Regions from separate parts of the Gemmatimonas sp. genome, predicted to be linked through region 1. Evidence: riboswitches for the same ligand, from Rfam matches in the RefSeq annotation. Region 1 holds a riboswitch; the other holds the start of a gene.
What was found. Region 1 has a riboswitch for cobalamin ahead of RMP10_RS06325 (ATP cone domain-containing protein). Riboswitches for the same ligand answer to the same signal wherever they lie in the genome.
Positions count from the first base shown of each region.

Region 2: another riboswitch for cobalamin. It lies ahead of RMP10_RS04240 (helical backbone metal receptor); the one in region 1 lies ahead of RMP10_RS06325 (ATP cone domain-containing protein).

Region 1 covers NZ_JANPLK010000019.1:107,193-112,867, forward strand. The annotation lists gene cphA (cyanophycin synthetase) at 1-544, opposite strand, end outside; gene RMP10_RS06315 (cyanophycinase) at 551-1,399, opposite strand; gene iadA (beta-aspartyl-peptidase) at 1,505-2,668, shown strand; cobalamin riboswitch at 2,809-3,013, shown strand; gene RMP10_RS06325 (ATP cone domain-containing protein) at 3,202-5,622, shown strand.
Region 2 covers NZ_JANPLK010000014.1:15,687-21,361, forward strand. The annotation lists gene RMP10_RS04230 (ABC transporter ATP-binding protein) at 1-529, opposite strand, end outside; gene RMP10_RS04235 (iron ABC transporter permease) at 526-1,545, opposite strand; gene RMP10_RS04240 (helical backbone metal receptor) at 1,542-2,372, opposite strand; cobalamin riboswitch at 2,582-2,807, opposite strand; gene RMP10_RS04245 (hypothetical protein) at 2,796-4,004, opposite strand; gene RMP10_RS04250 (bifunctional nuclease family protein) at 4,037-4,552, opposite strand; gene metK (methionine adenosyltransferase) at 4,647-5,675, opposite strand, start outside.

The DNA of each region.
Region 1 (5,675 bases):
CCTCGGCCGCGTGCACAATACTCGCGGTGCTCGGTCCGAGGGCCCGGCGCTGCGCGTAACGAATGAAGGCGTCACGACGCGCGGCGAGGTCGAAGCTCGGATCGGTGCCACGCGGTCGGAGATCTTCGGGCAGCAGATGGTGCAACAGATCGAGTGCCACTTCGGCCGCTTCGTGTCCGACATCGGCCTGCTCGTACTCGAACACCACGTCGTACACACCGGGCTGCGCGGTCTCGCGCGTCTTGCCGAAGGTGACCTTCACGCCGGCAATGTTCTGCAGCTCGATCGCCACGTGTTCGAGTACATGCCCCATCCACGTGCCTTCGTCTTCCGTCATGCGACGCACGAATCCACCGGCCACGCCGTACGAGCAGCCGTGCTCGTGCAAGCCCGGCAGGGCCTCCAGCAGCGCTTGAACAAACTCGTCACCGAGCCGCTTGGTGGGCCACTCTTCGAGCGCTCCAAGATCGAGGACGAGCCGGATGACGGGGAAATGCGCGTAGTGGCTCGGCCCCACGTACGTGGAGCGTTCGAGAATCTTCATGATGTGCTATTCGGCCGTGACGAGGGAGTCGCCCAGCGCGGCATTGAGCGCGTCGTGCGGAGATGTAGCCGACGCGGTGGCAACGGCCATCCTCGTGCGGAGATTGAAGCTCGCACCCGCCGCCAGCACATGCAGCGTAGCGCCCAGCAGCGTCACGGCTTCGCCGGGTTCCGCTTCGGCGATCGACGAAAACGAGACGTGCGTCGGATCGATAATCGTGATCGAACCGGCACCCATGACATCGATGGTATCATCCGGCGCAATAAACGCGGCCGTATCTTCATCGACACCAAGTCCGAAGGCGAACGGATTGTACGCCAGCGCGGTGAGCAGGCGCCCCAATCGATCGCGCTGCCGGAAGTGCTGATCGATGATGACGCGATTCGTGAGCCCGAGGCCCGCACACATCGTGACCATGCCGGCGCGGGGCGAGCTCCCCTCGGCGCCGTACGCGATCATGTGCTCGCTGAGATACGCCGCGCCGGCGCTGGTCCCGGCAATGTGCATCCCCGCGGCGTGCCGCTCCCGCAGCAGATGACCCACCGGCGTGCCGCCAAGCGTGGTCGAAAGCTTAAGCTGATTGCCGCCGGTGATGAACACCCCGGTGGCGCTGCCCAGCCATTCGAGCCAGTCGCCGTCGTCACAGTCGCTGCGCCGCTCGAAGTTGAGCGCCTTGGCCTGTGTCACGCCGTGCCGTTGGAATACGCGCTCATAGAACGCGCCCATGTCCGGCTCTGACGACGCGGTGGGAATGATCGCAATGCGTGCTGCCGCGCCGCCGCTCAACGCCACGAAGCGGTCGAGGATGGACGGGGTGAGCAGCTTGCCGCCAATCGGGATGATCCAACCGCGCATAAGTCGGGGATGTGCGTGAGCCGTGCGTACCGTTGCGTACGTCACCGGAGGCGTCGAGCCTTACGAAAGCTAACGCTGGCCGAGGCTGCTGGGTAACGTTCCCGGATGCTGCTGCTACGCAATGCGACTGTATTCGCTCCCGAATCGCGGGGGCAGATGGACCTGCTCGTCGGCGGAGAGCAGATCCTGTGGATGGGCGCGTCAATCGGAGCGCTGCCTCCGGTGCTCGACGTGACCGAGATCGATCTCGGGGGGCGCGTGGTCATTCCCGGGTTGGTGGACGGCCATGCGCATCTCACCGGCGGCGGCGGCGAAGCCGGCCCGAACACGCGCGTGCCTGCCCCGCCCCTCTCGCAGTACACGCTCGCCGGTGTCACCACGACCATCGGCGTGCTTGGCACCGACGACGTCACGCGGAGTACCGCCGAGCTGGTGGTCACGGCACGCGGACTGGTGGCCGAGGGGCTGTCGGCGTGGTGTCATACGGGTGGATACCATGTGCCGCCAGTCACGCTTACCGGCAGCGTACGCGGCGACATTGTGCATATCGACCGGGTGATCGGTGTGGGCGAGCTCGCCCTCAGCGATCACCGCTCGAGCCAGCCCACGCTGGACGACCTGCTGAAGGTGGCGGCCGAGGCGCACGTGGGCGGCATCATGACCGGCAAGGCGGGCGTGGTGCATCTGCATATGGGAGACGGGGTGCGCGGCCTCGACCTGGTGCGCCAGGCACTCGACGCGAGCGAGATCCCGGCGCGGGTGTTCAACCCCACGCACGTGAATCGCAAGCGGGCACTGTTCGAGGAGGCGGTGGCGCTGGCCCGTCGCGGGTGCGTAGTGGATATTACGTCGTTCGACGTGTCGTCTGAGGAGGATGCCTGGAGCGCGGCGGATGCTCTCGAGCGTTTCTGGGCCAGCGGGGCGCCGGCCACCAACGTGACCGTGAGCAGCGACGGGGGCGGGTGTCTGCCGGTGTTCGACGCCGATGGGCGGGTGGTCGAGATGGGCGTCGGTCACGCCGGCAGTCTCTTGGAGACCGTGCGCGAGCTCGTGGCCCGCGGACACGGCCTCGATCGGATCCTGCCCGCCTTCACCAGTAACGTAGCGGCACTGCTCCGCCTATCGGCCAAGGGCTCACTCCGAATCGGGGCCGACGCAGACCTGGTGGTGCTCGACGCCGAGTACAGAGTCCGCGACGTCATGGCCCGTGGCGTCTGGCACATTCAGGACGGAATGACCGAGCGCCGTGGCACCTTCGAGACAGCGTGACGCCCGTGTCCTGACACGCCGGAGACGCGTCCTGAAAAATCGGTCGGTTTCGGGTTTGTGTAAGGAAACAAGTATTGACTTAATCGCCCTTTAGCTGGAAGTTGGGCGTCCGGCTGTCGTTCGTGACAGCAGGCAACTGTTTCACGACATAGGTGTGTGGTCGCCGATCCCGACGTTGGGGTTGGCGCTAAGAGGGAACCCGGTGCGATTCCGGGGCGGCCCCGCCGCTGTAAGGGAGGACGAAGGAGCAGCACGCCACTGCGCACTCAGGGTTGGGTGCACGGGAAGGCCGCTCCGGAGGACGAATCCCGAGCCAGAAGACCTACCAGACACTGGAGTCCGCGCGCACCCTCGAGGGAGGGCACGCCGGGGATCGCTGTGTGCCGTTCACTTGAATGGCGCCGGCTCCGCTGGGCTCCTTGCTGCACATCGCAAGGAGCCTTTTTCGTCGCCCGGCGTGTGAGCTGGGGGGTGGGAAGCGCAGGTCCTCGGGGGTGTGCATTCAATCGCTGGTTCACCCGAAGGAGGCACACTTGGCCGTTTCCGTCGCCCCCCGCAGTTCCGAGTTCCGAGCCAGCTACGACGCCGCCGGCATCAAAGCGGTCACGCAGGTCGTCAAGCGCGACGGCCGCTCGGCCCCGTGGGATCCGGAGTGCATCACCCGTGCGATCGCGCTGGCGTTCTACGCCTCGCGACACGACGATGCGCCGAACCCGCTTCACAACGACGCCGCGCATCGCTTCGGACTCGGCTTCACCGACTTCGCCGACGTCTGCGCCATCACGCAGCTCGTGGTGAACACGGTCGAGCGTCGCGCGCAGGATCATGTGCCCACGGTCGAAGAGATCCAGGACATCGTGGAAATGATGATCGCCGCACGTGGGCATTGGGACATTGCCAAGCGCTACGTGTTGTATCGCGCCGCCCGCGCCCAGCATCGCATCAACGTGCACGGCGAGAACGGCCTGCAAGACTACATCTTCCTGTCGCGCTACTCGCGCTACCGGGAAGATCTGGGTCGCCGGGAAACGCCGTCGGAAGCGTTTACGCGGGTGATGGACATGCATCGCGACCACTTCGCCGATCGCGTCGATCTGCCGGTGGCCGGCTTCGGTGGACGCACGCTGCGCTCGCTCATGGCGGAAACGGAGTCCGCGTTGCAGCGTCGCGCGATCCTGCCCTCCATGCGCTCGCTGCAGTTCGGCGGCCGCGCGATCGAAGCGAACAATGCGCGCATGTTCAACTGCGCGTTCACACACATGGATCGGCTCGACGCCTTCAAGGAATCCTTCTTCCTGCTCATGTCGGGCACAGGCGTCGGCTTCAGCGTGCAGAAGCATCATGTGTCGCAGCTCCCCGCCTTCCCGCTCCGCGCGGCGGAGAACGAGCTGCCGGTGGTGCACTACATGGTGCCCGATACGCTCGAAGGCTGGGCGGATGCGCTCGACGCGCTGATCCGCTCGTACCTCGACGGCACGAAGGTGGAGTTCAACTACAGCGCGATCCGTTCGCGTGGTCAGTCGCTGCGGACCTCGGGCGGTCGCGCCCCGGGTCACTTGCCGCTCAAGAAGGCGCTGTTGGCGGCTGAACGCATGCTCGATCAGGTGCCGGGCCGCGCGCTCCGCCCCATCGAAGTGTACGACATCATGATGCACGTGGCGGTTGCCGTGCTCTCCGGCGGGATCCGTCGCTCGGCCACCATCTGTCTGTTCTCGTCGGACGACGACGAGATGGCCGCGGCCAAGACGGGCAACTGGTTCGAGACCAACCCGCAGCGCGGCAAGTCGAATAACTCCGCCGTGCTCGTGCGCGAAACGGTGCAGCCGTCGGACTTCGCGAAGCTGTTCGAGTTCCAGAAGGAGTTCGGAGAGCCCGGCTTCTACTTCGTGGATGACGCCGAGTACGGCGCCAATCCGTGTGTGGAAATCGGTCTCGCACCTTATATGATTGTGGACGACGCGGCGCAGGCGAAGCTCGCGAAGTACGGCCGTCCCGATGTCGCGATCGGCTCGCGCGTGTCGGGCTGGCAGATGTGCAACCTCACGACCATCAACGCCGGCGCCTGCGACAGCGAAGAGTCGTTCCTGGCCTGCTGCCGTGCCGCGTCGTTGCTAGGCACGATGCAGGCGGCGTACACCGACATCCCGTACCTCGGTGCGGCCACGCGCGTGATCAACGAGCGCGAGTCGCTGCTGGGCGTGTCGATCTGCGGTATCCTCGATCGTCCGTCGCTGCTGCTCAATCCGTCGGTGCTGGAACGTGGCGCGAAGGAATGCCTCGACACCAACGCGGCGATCGCCGAACACCTCGGCATCGAGCCGGCGGCGCGTATTACGTGCGTGAAGCCGGAAGGCACCGCCAGCCTCGTGCTGGGCGCGGGCTCGGGCATTCACCCGCACCATGCACGGCATTACTTCCGTCGCGTTCAGGCGGCGCGCACGGAGCCGTTATACCAGTGGTTCAAGCTGCACAATCCGCACATGACGGAAACGTCGGTGTGGGATCCCGAGACGACCGACGTGATCACCTTCCCGGTGAGCGCCGAGCCCGACGCGATCCTGCGCGAAGATGTCGGCGCCGTGCAGTTCCTCGAGTACGTGAGACTGGTGCAGGAACACTGGGTGCGCGCCGGCCGCCGTCACGAGCAGTACAACCCGGGGCTGCACCACAACGTGTCGAATACGGTCACGGTGAAGGACGACGAGTGGGAAGCCGTGCAGCAGTTCATCTGGGACAACAGGGAATACTTCGCCGGCATTTCGCTGCTACGCGAAACAGGCGACAAGATCTACGCACAGGCACCGCGCGAAGAAGTGACGACCGAGTCGGACATGATTCGCTGGAATTCGTTGTCGTATCGCGAGGTCGATTACACTATGCTGCTCGAAGGTGTCGACATGACGACGCTGGGCGATACGGTGGCGTGTGCGGGTGGGGCGTGCGAGATCATTTAAGGACAGTGTTGCTCGCCTGAGCAGACAAAACACCCTAGGAAGCAGGAAGGAGG
Region 2 (5,675 bases), on a different contig from region 1:
CATCGAGCACGAGTACCGGCGCGGACTGCGCCAGCGCGCGGGCGATGCGCACGCGTTGCCACTCGCCGCCGGAGAGTGTGTCGGTACGCCGCTTCAACGCGTCTCGGATGCCGGCGCGGGTCACGGCACTTTCCACGGCCGCGTGATCATCGGCACTCAGGCCGCCGAATGCGCTGCGACGGGCGTGCCGGCCAAGACCCACGAACTCCTCGACCCGCAGCGGAAGGACTGGCTCCTCGCGTTGCGGCACGATGGCGATACGCCGCGCGCGCTCGCGCGCGTCGAGTGATGCCACATCGGCGCTGCCCACCGTGACGCGGCCGGACTCCATGGGGACGCGCCGTAGGAGCGTACGCACGAGCGTGCTCTTACCGCTACCGTTCGGACCAACGACGGCCGTCATCTTTCCCGGCTCGGCCGTCACCGACACGTTGTCGAGGGCGCGCTGTGTACCACCGGCGTAGCGAACGCTGACGTGGTCGAACACGAGGGGCGCCCCCTGCTCTTTCCGGTTGATCGAATCGTTCACGCTGCCATCCGGCGCAAGCGCAGCAGGAAGAACGGCACGCCGATGAGCGCCGTGACCGCGCCGAGTGGCAGGTCGGCAGGCGCGCGCACCGTGCGCGCCAACAGATCGGCAGCGACCAACAGCACAGCACCATACAGCGCAGATATGAGTAGCATCGACCGATGCTGCCGCGCACCCAGCGCGCGGGCGAGGTTCGGCACCACCAACCCGACGAATCCGATCAAGCCGGCAGCCGCGACGGTCGCTGCGGCAAGCCATGAGGCCACGAGAAACAGCTGCCGCGACACGCGATCAACGTCGACGCCGAGAGCGGCGGCGGGCTCGTCGCCCAACGACAACACGTCGAGATCGCGCGCGCGCCAGACGAGGATACCCCCAAGCAGCAGCAGTGCCCCGGCGCAGCGCGCGACGGCAGGCCACGTGGCATCGGCCGCTGATCCCATCATCCAAAAGAGCGCACCGCGCAGTCGCTCCGGCGGTGCATCAGCCAGCGCCACGAGAATCGCCGCATTCGCGAAGGCACCGACCACGACGCCGGCCATGAGCAGCAGCTTGGTATCGGCGCTTCCGCCAACGACGCGCGCGATGGCGGTGACCACCATCGTCGCGATCGCCGCGCCCGCGAAGGCACAGGCGGTGACGAGCACGGGTTGCACGACGCCGAAGGCCATCGCGGTGACCGCACCGACGGCCGCACCTCCGGACACGCCGAGGAGATATGGTTCCGCCAGCGGATTGCGCAGCGTGCCTTGCAGCGCACCACCACTGCTGGCGAGTCCGGCGCCGACGAGCGCGGCGAGCAACACACGCGGCGCCCGTAGGTCACGCACGATCGCGATCGTGGACGGTTCACCCATCCCGCGGAGCGCATCGACGATATCGCGAGTCGCAATCGGCACGGCACCGATGGAGAGCCCGAGCACCAGCACGAGGATCAGCAGGAGCGCGCCAATGCCCCAGGCTATCCACGGTGAAGTCGGCAACTGTGCGGCGCGGCGGCGGACGTCGTCGTTCACCGTAGCGAGTCGCGCAGCTCTGGATGCAACGCCCGGGCGAGTTGCACGGCGGCCATGCCCAGCACCACGGAAGGCCGACCGGTGACGGCCGGATCCTGCACGATGAAGCGCCGCTCGCGCACCGCACGGATGGCTTGCCACGAGGGATTGGCGGCAAGCTTCGCCCCGCGCGCGACACCGGTGATGATGACATCGGGATCTCGCTTCGCGATTTCCTCGATCGACACTGGTGGCGACGGCGCATCCATGTCATGGAATACATTCTCGGCGCCCGCAATGACCAGCAGCTCATCGATGTAACTGCCACCACCGATTACGAGCAGCGGCGATTCCCACGCCGGCCAGACCACGCGCGGTCGCGAACCGGAGGCGGTGAGGGTGCGCACACGATCGAGTGTGGACTGCACCGAGTCACTCACGATTCGCGCCCGCGCATCGGCGCCGAGCGCGCGACCAAGCGTCGCGATCATGCGGTGAAACTGCGCGATGTGATCGACGCGCAGTGCGATCGTACGCACGCCAGCGCGACTCAACGCCTCCGCGGCCGCACGATTCTCGGCGGTGGCGTACAGCACGACGAGGGTGGGTCGCGCCGCGAGAACCGCTTCGATGTTGGGGCGAATACCGTCGCCGAGCGCGGCGATGCGGCTGACCTCTGTCGGATACTCGTCCCAGCGCGAGCGACCCACGAGCAGCGTGTCGGCACCGATCGTGAAGATCGCTTCGGTCGCGGCGGGATTGAGCGACACGACGCGCGCGGCGAAACGCGCGTCTCGCGGCAGCGGCGCACCGAAATCATCGGTGTCCGCTACGGCAACGACCGACACGGTGTCGCGAGTATCCGACGTACCGGAATCCGCACGTGAGCAAGCCACTGCGCCCAGGAATGGCAACAGGACCAGCAGCGCACGGCGTACCAATCGTGGGTGAGGATACAAAAAAGGCGTCCTCTCCCACGAGAAGACGCCCGAGCACGCGTGCACGTCGAATGGCTAGATACGACGACACGTGGCGCGAGCCCCCCCTCGAGGGTCTTCGTCCGAGAATGAGCGCGGGTCGTCTCCTGGCTCCGGGTCGCTCCACTCGCCTTCCCGACCCGAAGGTCAGTGGCATTATGAGTGTCGCTGCTGCATCGCGTGTGCGTTGCAGATCCCGTTACAGTGGCGGGGCCGCACCGGCATTAAACCGGTTTCCGTGTCCTGCGCTCTGAAATCAGTTGTCCGCCGCGCCGAATGCGCGGCACCAGCAACCTACCTCCGTGCTCCCATGTCGGCAAGCGCCGCGCCGAGGGCGCCCTTCAGCTCGCTGCGCCGGGTCTCGTAGGCCTTCTTCACGGTATCCGACGGCTCGGCGATGCGAGCGTACGTTTCATCGAGCGCGGCGATCTCCTGCGCGAGGCGTTCGTGCAGCGGCGCATCGGATTCGCGCGGGCGTAACGTGGGCTCGACGGCCACCCGATTCGCGGCGCGACGCTGCATCGAGCGCATGAGCACGACCATCATCAGCATCCCGATCGCCACAAGCAATCCGGCGATGTACAGATTGCGTCCCGGCGCGCCGGACGATGGGAGTTCGATGATCAGCTCTGCATTCGACTGCACATCCTGTGACAGGAAGCGCCGGAAGTTGCGACCTTCGAGCGTGACTGGATCGACGTTGGCGAAGCCTTTCCCAGTGACGAATCCCTGCGGCTCTTCAAGCAGGACTTCGAACACGACGGCACCGCCTTCGGCCCGCATCGACAGCGGGAAACTGCTGTTCGGCACCTTGTACGAAAAGGCGACCTGCTTGATGCCGGGCGCGATCGGCGCGTACACCGAGACGCGACCGGGACCCGCGACAAAGGCGACGGGTGAGATCTCGCCTTCGTTCGCGCGCACATCGAGTGCCGAGGCCGGAATGGAGATGCTCCACGTGGGCATCGGCGACGTCGTGTCCGTTGCGACCAGGGTGCGCAGACTGTCGTTCGACAGTTCGAACACTTCGATCACGGTGCGGAACTGCGTCGTGTCGGACTTGCCGACGATCAGATGTCGACCCTTCACGGTGAGCTGGAAGCGCACTGACGTCGTGTCGAACACCGTAATCTCGGCGTCGTCACCGCGCGCGTCGACGGTCTTGAGTGGCGGCGTGAAATAGGCGATGCCTCCCCATGTCGTCGACGCGAAGTAGACACCATCCGCCGTGCCGAAGGGCGTCCACCGGAAGCGATAGTGTCCTTGCGCGTCAGTGCGGATGGAGTCGATCGGTCCAGCGGTGTCCTTGCCGACGCGATGCAGCGTGACCCACGCACCGACGGCCGGTCCCATGCCGGTGGAGTCCGCGTTGACCCTGACGGGACGTCGAACGCGTCCATCGACGGAGCGCGGTTGCGCGTGCAACGTCGTGGCGGTCGCGGCGGCGGTCGCGGCGACGAGGGTCAGCGCGAGAAGTCGGAAGAACGACGGGAGTCGGGACACGCGGTGGACAATCGGGTGGGGGAGCGGAAACGTCAGGGCGAGAACTTGCCGAAGTCTTCCGGCCGGAGGTTCTCGAGATAGGCCTTGAGCTGTTCGGCCGTCAGTTCGCTGTCGGAGGCGTGGACGGAGAAGTCATCGCCGTCGTCATCCTGATCGTCGTCGAGCGCAGTGAGCAATGCGGACGGCGCGAAGATCGGCGCGTCGAGCCGCAGGGCAATCGCGATACTGTCGGACGGACGGGCGTCGACCTCGACTACGCCGATGGGTCCGTCGATCTGCATCTCGGCGTAGTACGTGTTCTTTTGTACGCGAGTGATGGAGACGCGGCGCAGCGTGCCACCGAGCCCGATGATGAGCGACTTGCAGAGGTCGTGCGTGATCGGCCGTTCGCGCTTCACCGAATTCATCTGCATCACGATCGACTCCGCCTCCGGCTGCCCGATCCAGATGGGCAGGACGCGCTTCCCGCCTCGTTCGCGGAGAATGACGACGTAGGAATTCGTCGCGCTGTCGAGCCCGAGTCGGGCCACCGTGACTTCAACCATCATCGTTACTCCTCGTGCAGGCGAACGCGAGGACGGCACGCCGTCCGCGGGGCACACCGCTCGGCACGTGTGGTGCGGAGCGGTGCCCCCTCGCGGATCACCGAATGGCGCGCTTGAGCGCGGCGACGCGGTCGGTGCGTTCCCATGTGAACGTGGTGCGGGCCGAGCGGCCGCGCCCCACGGTTTCCGGACGGCGACCGAAATGCCCGTACGCGGCGGTGGCCTGATAGATCGGCTTGCGCAGGTCCAAATCACGCGTGATGCCGCGCGGCGTGAGGTCGAACACCTCGTTCACCGCGGCCTCGATCGCCCGGTCGGACACCACGCCGGTCCCGAAGGTCTGGACGTACACCGACACCGGCTGGACGACACCGATCGCATAGGCTACCTGCACTTCACAGCGCGAGGCGAGCTTCGCCGCCACGATGTTCTTGGCCACCCACCGCGCCGCGTAGCAGGCCGAGCGATCGACCTTGGACGGATCCTTCCCACTGAAGGCGCCGCCACCGTGACGGCCCATGCCGCCGTACGTGTCGACGATGATCTTGCGTCCGGTCAGACCGGCATCACCCTGCGGGCCACCAATGACAAAGCGGCCGGTGGGATTGATGTGGGTCTTGAGGCGCTTGGGCAGATACTCCTCGGGAATCGACGCCATGATGACGTCGTCGAGGATGGCGCGACGGAGCTTGGTGTTCGACACCTTCTCGTCGTGCTGCGTGGAGATGACGACCGTGTCGACGGCAATCGGACGATCGCCTTCGTAGATCACCGAGACCTGCGCCTTGCCGTCGGGGCGGAGCCACGGCAGCGAGCCGTCCTTGCGCAGCGCCGACAGGCGGTGCGTGAGGGCGTGCGCAAGCTGGATGGGCAACGGCATGAGTTCCGCCGTTTCGTCGGTCGCATAGCCGAACATCATGCCTTGGTCGCCGGCGCCGCCGGTGTCCACGCCTTGCGAGATGTCGGGCGACTGCGCGTCGATCGTGCTCATGACGGCGCAGGTCTTATTGTCGAAACCGAAGTTGGCGTCGGTGTAGCCGATCCCTTCGATGGTCTTGCGCACGATCTCCGGCAGCGGCACGTAGGCCGACGTCGTGATTTCGCCGGCGATCACCACCAAGCCGGT